One region of the Cytobacillus sp. FSL W8-0315 genome, then DNA from elsewhere that is predicted to be linked to it. Evidence: riboswitches for the same ligand, from Rfam matches in the RefSeq annotation. Region 1 holds a riboswitch; the other holds the start of a gene.
What was found. Region 1 has a riboswitch for ZMP and ZTP ahead of MKY20_RS12495 (bifunctional 5,10-methylenetetrahydrofolate dehydrogenase/5,10-methenyltetrahydrofolate cyclohydrolase). Riboswitches for the same ligand answer to the same signal wherever they lie in the genome.
Positions count from the first base shown of each region.

Region 2: another riboswitch for ZMP and ZTP. It lies ahead of MKY20_RS13695 (phosphoglycerate dehydrogenase); the one in region 1 lies ahead of MKY20_RS12495 (bifunctional 5,10-methylenetetrahydrofolate dehydrogenase/5,10-methenyltetrahydrofolate cyclohydrolase).

Region 1 is NZ_JBBOOC010000001.1:2,426,835-2,431,311, reverse strand. Features, by position in the region: gene MKY20_RS12500 (cold-shock protein) at 1-120, opposite strand, end outside; gene MKY20_RS12495 (bifunctional 5,10-methylenetetrahydrofolate dehydrogenase/5,10-methenyltetrahydrofolate cyclohydrolase) at 353-1,213, opposite strand; ZMP/ZTP riboswitch at 1,298-1,380, opposite strand; gene MKY20_RS12490 (hypothetical protein) at 1,953-2,441, opposite strand; gene MKY20_RS12485 (nucleoside hydrolase) at 2,624-3,583, opposite strand; gene MKY20_RS12480 (glycerol-3-phosphate dehydrogenase/oxidase) at 3,686-4,477, opposite strand, start outside.
Region 2 is NZ_JBBOOC010000001.1:2,653,872-2,658,348, reverse strand. Features, by position in the region: gene clpP (ATP-dependent Clp endopeptidase proteolytic subunit ClpP) at 1-304, opposite strand, end outside; gene MKY20_RS13700 (sigma-70 family RNA polymerase sigma factor) at 331-1,005, opposite strand; gene MKY20_RS13695 (phosphoglycerate dehydrogenase) at 1,198-2,397, opposite strand; ZMP/ZTP riboswitch at 2,465-2,543, opposite strand; gene MKY20_RS13690 (polymer-forming cytoskeletal protein) at 2,827-3,540, opposite strand; gene MKY20_RS13685 (YhbD family protein) at 3,560-4,183, opposite strand; gene MKY20_RS13680 (GNAT family N-acetyltransferase) at 4,383-4,477, opposite strand, start outside.

The DNA.
Region 1 (4,477 bases):
AGTTTTGAAACCTTCAGTTTGGATAGCGGAGAAGTGTACGAATACATCTTGACCTTCTGAAGATTCGATGAATCCGAAACCTTTTTCTGCATTAAACCATTTAACTTTACCTGTGTTCATTTGTGTTGCCTCCCAATAAATTGTTTTTCACTATAATGTACCATATAAACTTAAACATAAAAAAGTCGCAGCTTGCAGAAATGAGGATGAACGATCGCCTACATTTCTTTGCAGCTACGACTACTTATCCAAAAAGTATATAACGAACTTTACAGCGTTAACCTAATAATAAACGACACCCAGTTATAAGTCAATCCTTTTAAAGATCAATTTTTATTTAGGGATAAATGAACTATTTATGCTTCCCTTGTATTTCAGCGATTTTTTCTGCAGCATGAACAGTATGTTTCAAAAGCATGGAAATCGTAACAGGTCCAACTCCTCCAGGTACGGGGGTAATGGCAAACGCCTTTTCAGCACAGCTTTCATACTCTGCATCCCCAATATTTCCTTCATTATATCCGGCATCAAGGACAATAGCTCCTTCTTTAATCCATTCACCCTTGATAAAGTTAGGTTTCCCTACAGCTGCTACTACAATATCAGCTTGCTTTACAATTTGGGGCAGATTTTTGGTATATGAATGGCACGTAGTGACTGTTGCGTTTCGATTGAGTAAAAGGGCAGAGACCGGCTTGCCAAGGATTGGGCTTCTGCCTACGACTACAGCATGCATACCTTCAGCACTCAATTTATAGAAATCCATAATTTCCAAAATAGCTGCAGGTGTACAGGACGGATATTCACCAAAACCGAATGCGGTCTGTCCATATCCAAGGCTTGTAACACCGTCTACGTCTTTTTCAATAGCAATAGCTTCGAAAGCTTTTCGTTCATCTATATGTCCTGGTACGGGATGCTGTAGAAGGATTCCATGTACAGAAGGATCATTGTTTAATTCTGCAATCTTCTCTAATAGTTCTTGTGTTGTTGTATCCTTTGACATATGAATACGTTTTGATAATATGCCAAGTTTTTCACAAGCATTCCCCTTCATCCGTACATACGTTTCAGAGGAAGGGTCATCTCCCACCAAAATTGTGGCTAAGCAAGGGACGATATACTTCCCCTTCAATTCTTCAATTCGATCCTTTAATTGGTCTTTCACATGTTTTGCCACAACAATTCCATCAAGAATAATCTTTTTTTCCATGCATATTCCTCCTATAGGAAAAGCACCTATTCGGCTGACGGGCTTTTCCATTTTGTTATGAAAAAAAGAGACAAGGGTATCCCTTATCTCTGCCCAGACGACCGGCTATACATAGACGCAGCTCCCCAGCGGTTCATTCCGCATTGTCGTCAGTCACTGCGATTTTGAAAAGCTATTCTAATGAATACATCATACCACAAAAACACAAATAATTAAACTGAAACTTATTCAAACGTTCGTGTTTTTTTGCGAGATATATAAAAAAGGACAGCAAATACTGTCCTTATAAATGATATATTTGAGTTAATTAGTTATACCTAAAACAATGAAAGCCCTGCCTCTCTTCCATCCTTGCGGCTCCTAGACCGCGCCAGTGGGAATCAGGTTGGTCGGAATTCTTTCCGACTTAGATGCTCTCTGAGATTTTAATATTAAATGGTAAGAAACTTACTGAAGTAAAAATACGGAGAAGTGTCTGGTTTATAGAAGATGATTAAGAAGAAAATTCAGCATTAAGCTGTCCACACAAATTATTCTTAATTACAAACACATGCTTACTCTTTCAAAATCCTAAAGAGCATGAAACATAATAAAAAGCCGCAGTTTCACAAAAAAAGAAGGTTCGGCTGCCGAACAATCCAAGTGAATTAACGACTTCAACAATATACCTCAAATACTTCAATCACTATGTTATCTTATTTACGGTAAAGTGTCAAGAAAATAACTTGTCACCCGCTTATTAGCCTTCTCCTTTATACTCTGTTACATCAAAATAATCGGTTGTGTCTTTATAGCCATTAAATCCAATATCCAGATCATGAAAATATCGGTGCAATTTAATTAAAACTTCCTTATCCTTAGTGCCCGACTGCACAGTTTCTGCCAGCCGTGTTATTGTGCCCAGGTCAGCCTGCAAATCCTCATTCTCAGCTGATATTTTTTTAAGCGAATTTACGATTAATTCAGCCTGATCTCTTTGTTTTGGCCAGCTGACTTTACGATCTCTTCCCCATCCAAGTGTTTCATTATAAAAAGTATGATTGGAGGCAATGAATTCCCCTAAATCATCGTACATTAATCCCTGTTCAGATGTCTCCGCATTTGCTGAGGTTTTTTGAACCTTTGATTCATCCTTATTTAAAAAGACAAGTACACTATATGCTATGGCAATAGCTATGACCATTCCCAGAATTGAAAGAAACCTGTTTAATTTCTTGTTTTTTAGCAATTTGAAAGCCTCCATTTGATTTTGATAATGTATGCTGAAACTAAATGGAATTATTGCCATTCTTCCTTGTCTGAAGAAACCTTCCCTGACTGCAAATGTTTTCCATGTTAATACATTCTATGCCAACTTTCCTTTCCCCTTCAACACCAAATAAAAAAGCTTTTAACACTGAGTGTCAAAAGCTATTTCTGATTTTTCTGAGCAAGGAAAACCTCGATAAAATCAATAACAAAACGTTCCAGATCAAACTCCATCGCTATATTATCAAGTGTTTCGGGCGGATCAACTTCGGGCACCGGCCTAAAGTCAGCTATGCTTTTACCCTTTGCCTTTCCAAACTGTTCTATTCTCACTCTTCGTTTTACATATTTGGCAAGATCAGGATTTGTGAGAACACTTAATACAAGAACATCATGAAGAGGTGCACCCTTAATTCCCGGGACAAGCTTTTGATAAGCCTCATAATAATAATCATAAGCAGGTTTGATTAGATCTTTAAAAGGCGATTGAGTATTATCTGTAATAAAATCAATCGTTTCAGGCCTGATAATCGCTTTATTTGTTACATTTAGGGGAAATATATAGATGTTTTTTGCTTTTTCAAGCACTGAATCCGCTGCAATGGGGTCAGCGTAAAAATTCGCCTCAGCCTCTGGTGTTACATTTCCCGGAACTAAAAACGCACCGCCCATTAAATAGAATGCATTTACATCTTTATATGCATCCTTTCCATACAGAATGAGCGGCAATGCCAAATCTGTCTGCCTTCCAACTCCAACGATCACAAGGTCATTTTTGTATTCATTTACAATTTCTATTATTTTGTTTATGTCATATACCTTTATTTTGCTGATGAAATTCTCCTGAGGCTGAATGGGCCCGAGGCCTTCCTCCCCGTGTATTTCAGGATAAAAGACAGCGGTCTCACCGGATAATGGCCCGCTCGCCCCTGCTATAATGGGAATGTCCTCTCTGCCTGCAAGTTTCAGTAAATATGCAGTATTATTGATGGATTCTTCTTTGGTTATGTTGCCATAAGCGCTGACTACACCTACTAGATTAATCTCGGGATGCTGAAGGGCATACATTAGGGCAAGTGAATCATCAACCCCCGAGTCAACAAACATGAGAACATTGTACATAAGCCACCTCCGCTACCTATCTAGTCTATAATATGCCAATGGAATGTCCCTTTTGTTAAAGAAAATACTCCTAAAAAATGAAAACTCCCCAATTGGGGAGCTTTAGTCCTGATCTGCCGGCTTTACCGCAAAACTGAGTTCCTGGTTCAGCTGGTTTTCAAAATTATTTCCTGCAGCTATATCCCACTTAAATGCATCAGCCATATATGAAATTACTTGCTTTTGATAGTTTCTTACCGTTTCAATATCAAAAAGCAGCGCTCCTGTTCGGCGGTTAAAAAAATCTACAGGGGTGGCAGCCATTTCATGTTCAATTGCATATTTCAGCTTTGCCCATAATACAATCGGCAAGCCATAATTCTCAGCTTCACTCCTTTTCGTCTCAATCATATTAAAAATGATACCGACGTTAGATCCATACATTTTAACAAGGTGCCTGGACTGTTCCGCTGATAAACCAATACTTGTTCCTTTTTCAGTCTGAAACCTGACGAATTCCTGAAATTTGGATGATCCTCCTACATTTCCTCCTGAAATAGGCAATGTTTTTGTAATACTTCCGCTAAATGTTCTATTTGATTCCTGTTTGAATTTTTCAGCAAGCAAATCAACAATGGTTTCGGCCATTTTCCTGTACCCGGTCAGTTTCCCACCTGCAATCGTCAGCAAACCAGTATCCGACTCCCAAATTTCATCTTTGCGTGATATTTCGGAAGGATCTTTTCCTTCTTCCCAAATAAGCGGACGAACACCAGCCCAGCTGGATTCAATGTCATCCTCCACTATCTTCACAGAAGGAAACATAAAGTTAATGGCATTAATGATGTATGTTCTGTCATCTGCAGTCATTTTGGGATTTACAGGATTAGAATTATAGAATGTATCTGTTGTTCC
Region 2 (4,477 bases), 230 kb from region 1:
TCGCACCAAATGATGCGGCCATTCCTGTACAAATCGTTCTCACATCAGGCTTTATATATTGAATCGTGTCAAAGATGGCAAACCCTGCGGTTGTCGAACCGCCTGGACTATTAATATAAAGGGAGATATCCTTTTCAGGAGATTCAGCTGCAAGAAATAGCAGCTGGGCAATCACACTATTGGCAACCACATCATTAATCTCTTCTCCTATCATGATAATCCTGTCTTTCAACAGCCGTGAATAAATATCATAAGAACGTTCTCCCTTGCTGGACTGCTCAATGACATATGGTATTGCTGTCACCTGTATCCCTCCTGTTCATTGCGGATCTATGCCGCCATACAGAGAGTATTAGAAGAAGATGGAACGCGCAGTACAGGCTTCTGGGCATGACTTTCAAGGGATCGCAGAAAAGGTATGGTTTTTATCAGGATGGACGGGTCTTCCGCTGCCACTGATTGCTGCAGCAGCTGAAATAACTTTTCTTCTTCCTCATTTGCAAAAGAATCCTCAGCCTCATCTTCCACTGGGTGCTGAAGCTGCTTCCGTGCACGGTTCAGCGAGGACTTCACTGCAAACTCAGTGGTCCGAAGTATATCAGCAATCTCTTTTGTTTGATATTGAAACCCTTCCTTCAGCGTGAAAACAACAGCCTGCTTTAATGTCAGCCTATTGAGGAGATGGGTGATTGCTTCTGTGCCATCAGGGCTGAACTCCTTCATTTCCCGTTCCGGCGCCTCTTGAAGCTTTTCCCGCTTTCTGTTTCTAAGAGTGTCAATCCAGCAATTATAGACAATCTTCTTTAAAAGAGCCTGATTAATTTTCTCAGGCGAATAGCTTCTATAAGCGCGGATGATTGCCTCATGGGCCAGATCGTCCCCGTCCCAGCGGTTCTGTGCAAGAAACCGGCTATAACGCTGCAGTGAAGGATAGATATCTGCAATACAGCTTTCCTTCTGCTTTATGGAATCCCTTGATTCAGCCTGAACTTTCCCTTGCTTCATAAACCTGTTCACTCCTTTAATACATCTCTGCTTCTATAACGGAATAAGAGAACAAAAAGATACGGGTGATTAATATTTTTTATCAGTTTATTCTAAGGATAGCTGATTTTATACTTGTCATATACCTTTTTTGATTCATTCCTTCGTGCAGTTAAAAAAAGCCCCAATCCCTGCGGAATTGAGGCTGTATTTTTATATAATTCGTGACTTGATAATGCCTTCAATTTGATTAATCTGTTCAAGCAGTCCAGGGATGACATCACCATTAACTTTATTATCGATATCGATCATGGTATACGCATATTCACCGCGGCTGCGGTTCACCATGTCCGCAATATTCAGCTGGTAGCTTGAAATAGCAAGTGTGATTTGGCCGACCATATTAGGAATGTTTTTATGAAAAGCAGTGACACGCCGCTTGCCTGTGTAAGGAAGAGCAGCATTTGGGAAGTTAACTGAGTTTTTGACATTGCCTGTTTCAAGGAAGTGCTTCACCTGTCGTGCTGCCATGACAGCGCAGTTTTCCTCAGATTCTTTTGTTGAAGCGCCAAGGTGCGGAATTGCCACTGCGTTTTTCATTTTCAGGATATTTTCATTTGGGAAATCTGTAATATACTTGCCCACTTTTCCGCTTTCAAGGGCGGCTGCCATATCTGATTCATTCACAAGCTCCCCGCGTGAGAAATTCAGAATATGAACACCATTCTTCATCATGCTGAATGTATCTTCATTGAACATTTCCCTTGTATCATCGGTTAATGGAACATGTACAGTGATATAGTCAGATTCTGCAAACACCTGCTCAATGGTCATGGCGCGCTGAACATTGCGGGATAAGTTCCAGGCAGTGTCAACCGAAATGAATGGGTCAAAGCCTACGACATCCATATCAAGTTCAAGTGCATCATTGGCCACAAGGGCCCCGATTGCCCCCAATCCGATCACACCGAGAGTTTTCCCCTTAATTTCTTTTCCGACAAATTGCTTTTTCCCTGCTTCTACAAGCTTAGGAATCTGGTCTCCTTCATCTTTCAGCGTTTTGGTCCAGGAGATGCCGGCAAAGAGATTGCGGGATGAAGCCATTAAGGAAGTAAGCACCATTTCTTTTACTGCATTCGCATTGGCACCAGGTGTATTAAAAACAACAATGCCCTGTTCAGTGCATTTCTCAACCGGAATATTATTCACACCCGCGCCTGCACGGGCAATTGCTTTTAATCGATCACCCAATTCCATTGAATGCATATTAAAGCTCCGAAGGACTATCGCATCCGGATTGCCGCTTTCATTATCGATTGTAAATTGATCCTTGTTAAACACCTCAAGACCGCTTGGCGCAATCGCATTCAGCGTTTTAATCGTCTTCACTCTGTCTAAAGTCATGGTACTCACTGGATTCTCCCCTTTTCAACTAACTTTGTCAGATTTTAAAACAGAAAGAGGCAAGGGTAGAATCCCTTACCTCTGCCCAGGCGAACGGCTTCGACACTATGTGCTCCCTCGCGGTGATCCGCGTTTCGCCAGTTACACATAGCCTTTTCAGTTTTTTAAATCTTATCAAAGTCTTCTGAAAACTTCAACCCTTTAAAGCGCTTACATTACTAAAATTATTTTTTATTTTTTCTACAGTATATTTTTCTTATTTTGTACACTATGCTTTTCGAAGTTAGTTATTAGGATAACATTTTCATTTCTGCAATGTACGCAAATAATTTCTGTTATCCAGTCATAAAAACAGCTTATAACATTTTATCTGTAAATAAAATTTGACTATCCGAAAGAAAATGTAAAAAACTGCTTCCCTGCACCTCTCTCCTTTTATCAGATTTTGCGAAGTTCTTTAACTTCCGCTTCTGCTGCACATTCATAAACACCAGAGTATTCCACAAGTCCGATCTCGCAATTTTTGCCGATTTTTACATTTTTCCCTCTTACGACAAGAGCTGCTGTGCCTTCGAGTTCGATGTCATCCCCTTCAATTAAATCCGCCTCCAGTTTCAAGGGAAAAATGGATTTGATTAATTTTAATAGGGTTTCTCTATGCTGTGTCACTTTAATTTTTCTGCCGCCGATTTCTTTCGCTTTACTGTCTCCAAAAAGCTTAATATCAATAGTTTCAGCGTTCAGTAAACCATCTACTGAAAATGTCCCTTCAGCACGGAAGACCTCCGCTTCACAGTCCCCTTCAATAGTTACTTTCCCATTCACAGCGATTACTTCGCATTTTACAGAGCCTCCGATAGTGGATCTTCCGGCGACTTCAAGGTTTTGACAGCTGACAGCTTCAGAAATGACGGCAGAGCCATTGATAACAAGGGATTCAGCTTTAACAGCTCCATGGATCTTTGCTGCACCACTGATCTTTCCCTTTTCAGTTTTTATGTTTCCAAGGACAGTGCCCGTCCCGTTACAATGAAATCTCTCGCATTCAATATCACTGTTTACCGTTCCCTTTCCATTTAATTCAACCTTCTGATATGTACCTCCATTAGACGATCCCACTCCATTAATTATTAAGTTCCCTAGTGTTTTCATATTCACAGCAAAATTCCCCCTATACCAATTTGGATTTTAATTCCTCTGCACAATGTTCTAACGATAAAGTGGCGGCCACTTTTGTTCCTTTTTCAAGCAGGACTTGTTCCCCGTTAACCGAAATCAGGCAGCTGGACATTCCAAGTTTGCGAATAAAGCAGATAACAGCTTTTGGCTGCTGCAGGATACTTTGATGATCACTCAATAACTGAAGAAGCATTTTCCCTTCCTCGATATGGATATCTCCGGATTCAAGCAGGATGGAAAGGATATAAAGCTTCAAAATCTCATGGTAATTGAATTCGTTAAGCTCTCCCTGTGTCTCGAGAAAGATATTCATAACCGGTTCAGAAGCTATCCCTTTAGCAATCAGGCTTTCCTTTGTCAGCTTCAGATTCGAAGCATTCAAGGAAAACAAATCTGCCAGCTCATCCAGTGAAAGGCTATCCTTCATCTTTTGTATTTTATCGACTCGCTCCAGAATTTTCTCTTTTGGGAAAAATGTCTCCTGCCCTGTAAAAGTTGATTTTCTGACAAACCAATCCTCCGGTATCAGGCTTTTCCTTTTCCACCGATAAAGCTGCCCATAAGAAATTCCAGTTAAATCAAGGACTTCTTTTTTTGAAATTAATTCATCGCTCAATTCCAGGTCTCCTTTCCGATGGTATGATTGTAACATAACACTGTTACGTTAAGAATATTGTATTATTCATTTTTTTCCGAGGTTTTTCGACAAAATCCCGATTTTACACCATGAAATCAATCCAGGATGAACTCCCCTTTATAAAACAGTGTTCTATTTAAACAAAAAGACCTGGCTCTCTATAGAACCAGGCTTCTCTTCATTCGTATATTTTTAATAGGTTATACTGCTTTCCAAGATACTGATAATTTTGCCTGCGGTACATTTCCTTTGGAGTATCTTCTCCATCTGCAA